Regions from separate parts of the Pelorhabdus rhamnosifermentans genome, predicted to be linked through region 1. Evidence: predicted binding sites of a transcription regulator. Region 1 holds the regulator's gene; the other holds the start of a gene.
The links. The regulator HrcA, encoded in region 1, represses chaperone genes, less so after heat shock. The targets are predictions, from matches to a motif close to TGTTAGCACTCNNNNNNNNNGAGTGCTAACA.
Positions count from the first base shown of each region.

Region 2: groES (co-chaperone GroES) is a predicted target of HrcA. The motif match lies at 2,708-2,738, and genes of this name have one in related genera.

Region 1 is NZ_JAHGVE010000009.1:95,014-100,743, reverse strand. It holds gene dnaK (molecular chaperone DnaK) at 1-1,288, opposite strand, end outside; gene grpE (nucleotide exchange factor GrpE) at 1,351-1,938, opposite strand; gene hrcA (heat-inducible transcriptional repressor HrcA) at 1,983-3,014, opposite strand; gene hemW (radical SAM family heme chaperone HemW) at 3,116-4,252, opposite strand; gene lepA (translation elongation factor 4) at 4,258-5,730, opposite strand, start outside.
Region 2 is NZ_JAHGVE010000021.1:38,371-44,100, forward strand. It holds gene groL (chaperonin GroEL) at 702-2,354, opposite strand; gene groES (co-chaperone GroES) at 2,385-2,669, opposite strand; gene Ga0466249_RS19590 (ANTAR domain-containing response regulator) at 2,858-3,433, opposite strand; gene Ga0466249_RS19595 (sensor histidine kinase) at 3,437-4,861, opposite strand; gene tsaD (tRNA (adenosine(37)-N6)-threonylcarbamoyltransferase complex transferase subunit TsaD) at 4,928-5,730, opposite strand, start outside.

The DNA of each region.
Region 1 (5,730 bases):
ATTCAAAACGACCTAATGTTTTATTCGAGGCCGCCATTTCACGTTCACCTTGTAAGACATGAATGTCTACAGAAGGCTGGCTGTCAGCAGCAGTCGAAAATGTTTGGCTTTTTGATGTCGGAATGGTTGTATTGCGTTCAATAATCTTCGTGAAAACGCCACCAAGTGTTTCAATACCAAGGGATAGAGGCGTAACATCAAGAAGCAACACATCTTTGACTTCCCCTACAAGTACACCCGCCTGAATGGCAGCACCGACAGCTACACATTCATCAGGATTAACACCGCGATGAAGTTCTTTACCAATAAAGCCTTTAATGGCTTCCTGTACGGCAGGAATCCGTGAAGATCCGCCAACTAAAATGACTTTATTAATGTCTTTGGGCGACATTCCGGCATCTTGCATAGCCTTATGTGTGGGTCCCATTGTTGATTCTACCAAATCAGCTGTTAGTTCATCAAATTTGGCGCGCGTTAAGTTAATGTCTAAATGTTTCGGACCTGTTTGATCGGCCGTAATAAAAGGTAAATTAATGTTTGTCGTCAAAACACCAGACAATTCAATCTTAGCTTTTTCAGCTGCTTCTAACAGACGTTGATTGGCCATCTTGTCATTCGACAAATCAATGCCCTGTTCTTTTTTAAACTCGTTTACTAACCAATTTCTTACGCGTTCATCAAAATCATCGCCGCCTAAGCGGTTATTACCATTGGTTGCTTTTACTTCAAACACACCATCACCCAATTCCAAGATGGATACATCAAAAGTACCGCCGCCAAGGTCATATACTAAAACCGTGTGATCTTCACCTTTATCAATACCATAAGCAAGTGCTGCTGCTGTTGGTTCATTGATAATTCGGAGCACTTCAAGACCGGCAATAACACCTGCATCTTTTGTTGCCTGTCGCTGAGCATCTGTAAAATAAGCCGGTACGGTAATAACGGCCTGAGTAACCTTTTCACCTAAATAAGCTTCAGCATCTTGTTTCAATTTTTGCAAAATCATGGCTGAAATTTCTTGTGGTGAATAATCTTTGTCATCAATTTTAACCTTGTAATCACTACCCATATGACGCTTTATGGAACTAATTGTTCTTTCTGTGTTGGAAACAGCCTGACGTTTAGCAAGTTGTCCTACGAGCCTTTCACCTGTTTTCGAAAAACCAACAACAGAAGGAGTTAATCTGCTGCCTTCCGTGTTTGCAATAACAACAGGTTCGCCACCTTCCATTACTGCTACAACAGAATTTGTTGTACCAAGGTCTATCCCAATAACTTTTGCCATAATAAATGTCCCCCTTTAATGATTAAAACTTTTATAAGTATCTCAATTTAAGTAAATTGAAGTTAACTATTATTGACGACTTTCACCATACTTGGTCGAACCACTCTGTTTTTTACCTTATAACCTTTTTGCAGTTCTTCAGTAATGATGCCATCTTCTGCTTCAGCATCCTCCACCCGCATCACAGCTTGGTGTTCACTGGGATCAAAAGATTTGCCAACTGCTTCAATTGTCGTCACACCCAACTTTTCCAGTGACGCCTTCATTTGTCGAAAAATGAGTTCTACACCCGAGCGTACCGAACTGATATCCTCAGCATCAGAGGCCAAAGCTCGCTCAAAATTGTCCACAACAGGCAATATCTCAAGAACAATTCCTTCGGCTACTACCGTAGAGAGCTCATCTTTTTCTTGACGACTGCGGCGACGAAAATTCTCGAAATCAGCTTGGAGCCTTTGATATTGCTTCGTTAATTCTTTGATTACCGCATCTTTTTCTTCAATCTGTGCCGTCAGATTCGCACGAAACTGCTGATTATCGGAATTACTCTCTTGCGCTTCCCCTAGATTCGCTTCTTCTGTCGATTCACACTCTGCTGTCTCGTCCTGTTCATCGACAGGGGCAGCTTGCATTTTTTCATTTTCAGCCATACTTTCACCTCATGCTATCATTCTCATTACTTATTTGTTCTGCTTCACTTCAATTGATATTTTTTAATAAGTTCACCCAAATGAGTGTGCATGAACTCTAGAATTGCCATCGTCTTGCCATATTCCATACGCGTCGGTCCTAAAATGGCCACTGTACCTACAACCTGCCCTTCAATACGGTAAGTTGCCTGAACAACACTACAATCCTGGATACCGCTATACTTATTTTCTTGACCGATTGTGACAATGACGCCGTCATTATCACGCATATGCAAAATATCGCAAAGTAGCTTTTCTTCCTCAAGCATGGACAAAATATTTTTGATTTTATCCACATCTTGAAACTCCGGCTGGTTCAATAAATGTGTTGTCCCACCAAGATAGACTTTTTCGCTTTTATCCTGATTCATGGCTTGATTTACTGTGTCAAAAGCATATTGCATGATCGCCGAATCGGCTAGTAAATCCTGTTTAATTTCATCCATAATAGAAAATTTGATCTGTTTAAAATCAAGCCCAGCCAAACGGTTGTTGACACGCACCGCAATATGCTGCAAATCATCATACGTTGTACCTTCGGGAATGTCAATTACTTTATTTTCCATCAATCCCTGATTTGTCACAACAACGGCAATGACCCGATGATCATCAAGAGGTAGAAACTGCAAATATTTAAACTTAGACTCTGAAGCTTGCGGTGCCATGACAAGAGAAATATTATTCGTTATTTTCGACAATACCTTGGCCGTCTCTTGAAATAACTCATCAATACGCCTAACCTTGGCTTCATACCACTGCTGAATTAAACAAGCTTCCTTGTCTGAGATACTGTGAGGTGCCAACAAACAGTCCACATAGAATCGGTATCCCTTAGCAGATGGAATACGTCCAGAAGAAGTATGAGGTTGCTCTAAATAGCCCAGCATCTCCAAATCAGACATTTCATTACGAATGGTAGCAGGACTGACTCCTAAATTGTATTTGCGGGCAATAGTTCTAGAGCCAATCGGTTCGGCAGTCGAAATATAATCGTTAATAATAGCCTGAAGAACTCGGCGTTTTCTTTCATCAAGCATCGACTCCGCCTCCTTTTGTTAGCACTCTCATTCATAGAGTGCTAACATCTAATAAAAAAATACCACTCATTTGTAGCTCTGTCAAGAACAAGACGCAAACTTTATGGTAAAAATGTGCGAAAAACAACATTACCAAATTTCATTCCAAGATTCGTTAGAGAAATACCTTGTTTATTTTGGCAAATCAATCCTTGCTGCCGAAGATTTACCAGAATATTTTCATAATCTTGTAAAAAGTTCCGGTTAAATTGTTTGGCATAATCATGAAATAATAAGCCCGCTGTCGTCCTGAGAGCTAAAAATATCATTTCGCCTCTTGCCTCAGCTCCACCTAAGGTTTCACTAAATATTACAGCTGATTGGCCCTTTGTCATTGCCGCAATATAGGCGGCAATATCAGGAGTATTGGCCTGACGCCGCCCATTTAAAAAGGAATGGGCGGCAGCACCTAAACCAACATAAGGCTGATAATGCCAATATTTTAAATTGTGCCGACAGGCAAAACCTTTCTGGGCATAGTTCGATATCTCATAACGGGAAAAACCCTGCTTCGATAAAAAACTTACAACAAAATCATCCATAGCAGCGTCGAGCGCTTCGTCAGGCAAATGTAAGTGTCCTGCCTGCTCGTCTACAGCAAAAGCCGTTCCTTCTTCTACCTTGAGGGCATAAACAGAGAGATGACGGAGCGGTAACTTTGCTGCCTCCTCAAGAGTGTGTTGAAGTTGCTCTAACGTTTGACCGGGAAGTCCTGTCATTAAATCAATACTCAGATTGGAAAATCCCGCCGCTTGAGCCTGTTCTACTGAGCATATCGCCGTTTGGACCGTATGAATACGCCCTAAGCGACGAAGCAGTCCCTCATCAAAAGACTGGACACCAAAACTCAGTCGATTAATACCCAGTTTTCGCAATTGGTAAAGTTCTTCAGCATCCACTGTGCCTGGATTAGCCTCGATGGTCCACTCAGCATCATCAGCAACCTGAAAAGACTGGCAAATAACCTGGCAAATCTCAGCAAGGAGAGGTAGCGGCAACACCGTAGGTGTTCCGCCACCAATAAAGAGGGTATCTACTGTCTCAGCCGAATGGCAAGCGCCTTGGTCGACAATTTCTCGAACCAAGGCGCGAGTGTAGCTTGCATAAAAAGCTTCCTGTCCGGCAAAAGACGGAAAGTCACAATAAAAACATTTCTGCTGACAAAAGGGAATATGCACATAAAGGCCTAATTTTTTCACTGTCATCAGTCCATTTTTAAAATTGCCATAAAAGCTTCCTGGGGTACCTCAACATTACCAACTTGTTTCATGCGCTTTTTACCTTCTTTTTGTTTTTCAAGCAATTTACGTTTACGCGTAATATCACCGCCATAACATTTGGCAAGCACATCTTTCCGCATAGCCCTAACTGTTTCCCTGGCAATGACTTTATTGCCAATCGTAGCCTGAATAGGAATTTCAAACATTTGCCGCGGAATAATGCCACGCAACTTTTCGACTAACTGCCGTCCCCTTGATGTAGACTTATCAAGGTGAACAATCACACTTAAGGCATCTACAGGATCGCCATTCAGTAAAATATCCAGTTTCACTAACTTAGAGGACTTATAGCCTGACAATTCATAATCAAGTGAGGCATATCCGCGTGTCGATGATTTCAATTTGTCAAAATAGTCATAAATAATTTCACTTAAGGGCAAATGATAAGAAATAATGACGCGATTTTCATCTAAATATTTCATATCTTTAAATTCGCCCCGTTTATCCTGCGAAAGCTCCATGACGGCACCCACAAAATCATTGGGGACCATGACCTTAGCAAGCACATAGGGCTCTTCAATATAATCAATTTTTGTTGCTGGCGGCAACAGTGCCGGGTTATCCACTGTGACCATTTCACCATCTGTCTGGTGAACATGATAAATCACGCTCGGTGCCGTCGTAATAAGCGTAATATTATACTCCCGCTCAACGCGTTCCTGAATAACATCCATATGAAGTAATCCTAAAAAACCACAGCGAAAACCAAATCCTAAGGCAATGGATGTTTCCGGTTCAAAAACCAGGGCCGCATCATTGAGCTGTAATTTTTCCAGAGCATCGCGCAGCGCATCATACTGCGTACTTTCCGTCGGATACAAGCCACAATACACCATCGGTGTAATGGTCCGATAGCCTTTAAGCGCCTGGTCAGCCGGATATTCTTCGCCTGTCATGGTATCACCGACTCTGGCATCTTTCACATTTTTAATCGCTGCAGCCACAAAACCGACATGACCTGGAAGTAGTTCTGTCACCTGCGCCATATAGGGTTTAAAAATCCCGACTTCCGTCACTTCCAATACTTTTCCTGTGGCCATCATGCGAATTTTCATACCCGCCCGAATCGTTCCGTCGAACACGCGGACATTAACAATAACGCCTTTATAAGCATCAAAATGCGAATCAAAAACAAGTGCTCTTAAGGGCTTATCCGCCTCCCCTTTCGGAGCGGGAATTCTAGCCACAACGGCCTCAAGAACATCTTCAATACCAATCCCCGATTTGGCACTTGTCAAAATCGCGTCAGATGCATCCAGACCAATCACATCTTCAATTTCCTGCTTTACCTTGTCAGGATCGGCATTAGGCAAATCAATTTTATTAATAACAGGCACGATCTCCAGATCGTGTTCTAAAGCCAAATAGACATTAGCGAGTGTCTGAGCCTCAATCCC
Region 2 (5,730 bases), on a different contig from region 1:
TAATAGCTTTATTTCAACTACTTCGGCTACATCGATATGATCCGTTTGTGATTCAAAACAACTTTCAATATTTTCATGATTAACATATCACTGTTTCTTTTTAATCATATTCCATACAGCTGTATTTAACACGACTTTCAACGTATCCAGAACATACTATAACCCCAATAACAATATTCTAAAATATGAATTGCAGCCTCCTAAAACGAAAGCGTCAAGAAGAATAATAAACGTAACCGAAAAGACAATTAAAGAATCGGAAATACATCGTTCTAAACAAAACAAATTTAAAATGTTGAATCGAGATAGATGGCATAATAAAGATTTTGTTTTTTTGTTGAACGTTATCCTGGTTATCCGATTTATGTAAAACTTATTGAGATAAGAATGGCAAGATTATTAAAAATAGCGGAACTTGATAATTCTCTTACACCTCATAGTTTGCGACACACACACTTCTCTATTAGCAGAAGCCGGTGTTGGTCTGGAAGAAATAATGGAACGGCTAGGACATTCTTACGATGATACTACAAGAAAGGTTTATCTGCACGTTACAAAAGATATGAAAAAAGAGGCCGCCCAAAAGTTCGGTGAACTTATGGACAACCTCTAATTTTTTTTGCTTATTTCGGTAACAAAATGGTAACATTACGGTCTTTCATGGCTAAAAACCGTGTAGTTACTAGGTTCGTGGGAGCAGATTACATCATGCCGCCCATACCGCCCATACCGCCCATGCCACCCATACCGCCCATAGCAGCGGCAGCAGCAGCACCGTTATCTTTTTCTGGTTTATCTGCAACAAGTGTTTCCGTTGTCAAAACAAGGGATGCAATACTTGCTGCATTCTGCAGAGCAGAACGCGTCACTTTAGCTGGGTCAACAATACCAGCAGCAATCATATCAATGTATTCTTCAGTCAAGGCATTAAAGCCGATGCCTTTTCCTGCTTTCTTCACGTTTTCGACAACGACAGAACCTTCTAGGCCTGCATTATTAGCAATCTGACGAACAGGTTCTTCAATTGCACGTTTTACAATCTCTACGCCTGTTTTTTCATCGCCTGCTGCACTAATTGTATCAAGTACAGGCAAAATATCGATGAAAGTCGTACCGCCACCAGCAACAATGCCTTCTTCAACAGCTGCGCGTGTTGCATTTAAAGCATCTTCAATACGCAGTTTCTTTTCTTTCAGTTCAACTTCAGTAGCTGCACCGACTTGAATAACTGCTACGCCGCCGGACAATTTAGCCAAACGTTCTTGCAGTTTTTCTTTATCAAAATCAGAAGTGGATTCTTCAATGTGGCTTCTGATTTGTGCCGTACGAGCATCAATATCGCTCTTAGAGCCTGCACCATCAACAATCGTTGTTTCTTCTTTCGAAACACGAACTTGACGGGCATGACCCAAATCTTCCAGCGTAACGCTGTCCAGTTTGCGACCCAAATCTTCTGTAATCACAGCACCGCCTGTTAAGATGGCAATATCTTCAAGCATTGCTTTCCGACGATCACCAAAGCCAGGAGCTTTTACAGCAACAGCGCGGAAGGTACCACGAAGTTTATTAACAACAATCGTTGCCAGTGCTTCACCTTCAACGTCTTCAGCAATAACAAGTAATTCCTTACCTTGTTGAACAACTTTTTCAAGGATAGGCAGCAAATCAGCAATAGCACCAATTTTACGGTCTGTAATCAAAATATAAGGATCATTTAACACGGCTTCCATCTTATCTGTATCCGTTACCATGTAAGGGGAAATATAGCCGCGGTCAAACTGCATGCCTTCTACAACATCGAGGTCCGTTCCCATTGTCTTCGATTCTTCAACAGTAATAACACCATCGTTGCCGACTTTTTCCATTGCTTCAGCAATCAAATTGCCGATTTCTTCATCGCCGGCAGAAATAGAAGCTACCTGTGCAATAGCATCTTTTGTTTCTACTTTTTTAGCAGATTTTTTAATATCCTCTACTAAAGCATCGACTGCTTTTTTAATACCTTTTTTCAAGATCATCGGGTTAGCACCAGCAGCAACATTGCGCATACCTTCATGAATCATAGCTTGTGCCAAAAGAGTTGCTGTCGTAGTACCATCACCAGCAACATCATTTGTTTTTGTTGCAACTTCTTTTACTAATTGAGCACCCATATTCTCAAATGGATCTTCTAAATCAATATCACGAGCAATGGTTACACCATCATTCGTAATTGTTGGTGCACCAAATTTTTTATCCAAAACAACATTACGACCCTTAGGTCCAAGTGTTACCTTTACAGCATTTGCAAGAGCATTGACGCCTCTTTCAAGAGCGCGGCGCGCTTCCTCATCAAAAACAATTTGTTTAGCCATTTATGTAACCTCCCTTAATTTCGTATGATATTAGCCTACAATTGCCAGGATATCTCTTTCACTCAATACAAGATAATCTTTGTCATTCACTTTTACTTCAGTTCCAGCATATTTCGAGAACAGAACTTTATCGCCAACTTTTACTTCAAGGGCTACTCTTTGACCATTCTCCATTACTTTACCAGCACCTACAGCAACGATTTCGCCTTCCTGTGGTTTCTCCTTAACAGTATCCGGAAGAACGATTCCGCTCTTGGTTTTTTGCTCCGCTTCTAAAGCTTTAATTACGACTCTGTCGCCTAATGGCTTAATCATGGAAAAATTACCTCCCTTAATGAATGTTGTATCTTTTTTGTTAGCACTCACTTTAGAGGAGTGCTAATTACATAGATTATGATATATAATTTTGGAACAAAAATCAAGTCTTTTCCATAAAAAAACGAATTAAATTTAAAAAATAAACGGCTACCCAACTAAAAAACCGTTAGGCAACCGTTCTATCGTCATTTTTTTGCTGAATTTACAATGGCTTCTGCCACTTCCCGAATCGACTTCCGCTTCGCCATACTATATTGCTGAATTCGCCGATAAGCTTCCCCTTCGCTTAATTGATACGCATCCATCAAAATGCCTTTAGCCCGATCCAAAAGTTTACGCATTTCTAACGAGTTTTTTACATCTTCCAATTCATGTTCTAAATCGCTAATTTCTTTAAATCGCGACAAAGCAATTTCCATGGCTGGAAATAAATTTGCCTCTTTAATTGGTTTCACAAGGTAAGCTAAAACACCTGATTCTTTGGCTTTCTCAACAATTTCCTTCTGACTAAAGGCCGTAAGAAGCAGTACAGGTGCTAATTTTTCATTCGCAATAATTCGGGCCGCCGCAATCCCGTCCATCTTAGGCATTTTAATATCCATAATCACCAAATCAGGGCGAGTTTTACGCACCAGTTCAACGGCGTGGAGTCCATCTGACGCCTCACCGACTACATCATGACCGGCTTCTTCTAATAGTTCCTTTAAATCCATACGAATAATGGATTCATTATCTGCGATAACGATTTTTAACAGTTCCATTTCTCAGCCTCCTTCTCCCTCTGTCATATGAGGTATCGTAATAATCGCCCGTGTTCCACCATCCGATTTTAATTCAAATTTTCCTGACAAATCCGATTCAATGAGTGTCGTAATAATTTGAATGCCAAGACTTTTTAAACTATGCGCATCAAAGCCCGGTGGTAAGCCAATGCCATTATCAAATATTTCTATTTGATAACAATCAGATAAAGATCGAATATCAATACCAATAATGCCCTCTCGCCTGCCAACAAAACCATGCTCAATAGAATTTTGAATAAGTTCATTAATAGCCAAAGCTAAACTTGTTGCGCAATCAGAAGGAAGGATAACTGTTTCACCGTTAAATACCGTTTGAATATTAAAATCTGGTTCCATCATATTTTGAATAACCGAATCTAAGATGTTTTTGGCTACTTCAGCCACATTGATTGTTTCCACATCCTGTTGTGATAAAAACTCATGAATGACAGAAATACTTAAAATACGATTAATACATTCTTTCAGAGAAGCCTTTACATCGGCTGAAGAAGATCGCCTAGCCTGCAAACTCAATAGACTGGCAATAGTTTGCAGATTATTTTTGACGCGATGATGAATTTCCTGAATAACAGCCGACTTAATGAGCAATTCTTTTTCCTTTTTCTTAATCTCCGTAACATCACTGACAATAAACAAGGTACGAATCACTTTTTCATCGACAACAACTGGAATGGCACGTTGATTAAAAACAAAGTCGCCTGTTTCAATCTCCAGTTCCTGAGCCACTCCGTGAGCAATCGCCTTTTGTACCACTTTCATATGACTGCGCCTGTCTGACACACGCCGTCCCACGACACGCCCCACGCCAAGAACCTTGTAGATACTTGCAGCAACAGCATTGGAAAAAACGACATGACCACTTTCCCCTACAATAATAATACCATCCCGCGCATTGAGCCGTCTAAAAATATTTTCCATTTTAGCGCGACTCGTAGACAATAACAAAAAGGCCATTTCAACCAAAACAGGGTGGGCCCCAGCACGAGCCTCTTCATGACTGGCCTCAAAACTGACCACAGCAATCACGGTACCCGCTTTATCGCGAATCGCATGAGTCTCCATTTCGAGCACATCCATACCGATTTCCCATTCTCTTTGACCCGAAATATGTTCGCCACACGTCATTGTACGCCAGACAAGTGGCTCTTCCGTCGCCCTAACCGTTGTTCCTAAAAGGTGGGGGCGATACTCAATAAAGCTTGTATTAGGCCTCACCTGAGCAACAATCGCCAAAAAATGCTTGGACTTTGTCTTAGTATACACAGTGATTTGGGCATGCGACAAATCAGCAGCGATGCCAAGCAAAACAGCCAGCTGTTCGAGCTGTTCAATTTGTTCCGTACTGAGTCCAGTAACTTTACGACAAATATCACCGATAACGCCCATAGGTTGCCTCCCTTGTGCTATATAAATACTCTATGATTCAACACAAGAAGAAAATATCCTTGTAAATTAGTAAAGATTATTGTTTTTTTCATTAAAAGATTGGCCAAGACGCATCGTCGGGCGAGCATTTAATGATAAAGAAGAGATTTTACCAGCTAAAAACTGATAATGAGCCCGACAGGCCACCATAGCAGCATTATCCGTACAAAGCACCGTTTGCGGATAATAGAACTGAATATTCTGGATAGCAAGTGCATTAGCCAGATGGCTACGAAGTGATGAATTCGCTGCCACACCACCAGCCAAAACGACCTTTTTAAGATCGTACTCCTGTGCTGCTTGCAACGTTTTTTCGACTAAAACATCCACAATAGCCGCTTGAAAACTCGCTGCCACATCGGCATGAACGATGGCTTCTCCCTTTTGCCTCGCTGAATTTAAATAGTTGAGCACAGCCGATTTCAGACCACTAAAACTAAATTCATAACTGCCATGGCCTGTTAAGGCCCGTGGAAAATGGATAGCAGCCGAATCACCCTCGGCTGCAAGCCGATCAATATGGGGACCGCCGGGATAAGGCAACCCCATGACGCGTGCTATCTTATCAAAAGCCTCCCCTGCTGCATCATCGCGTGTTTGACCAATCAACAAAAACTCATTATAAGAGGCTACCTTCACTAGCGAGGTGTGCCCGCCTGACACAACAAGCGCCAGAAACGGCGGTTCTAAATCAGGATGCGTAAGGAGATTGGCAAAAATATGGCCTTCCAGATGATGAACACCGACAAGGGGCAGCCTTTTCGCAAAAGCCAAAGCTTTGGCTGCCGCCACACCGACAAGGAGAGCCCCTACCAAACCAGGTCCATAGG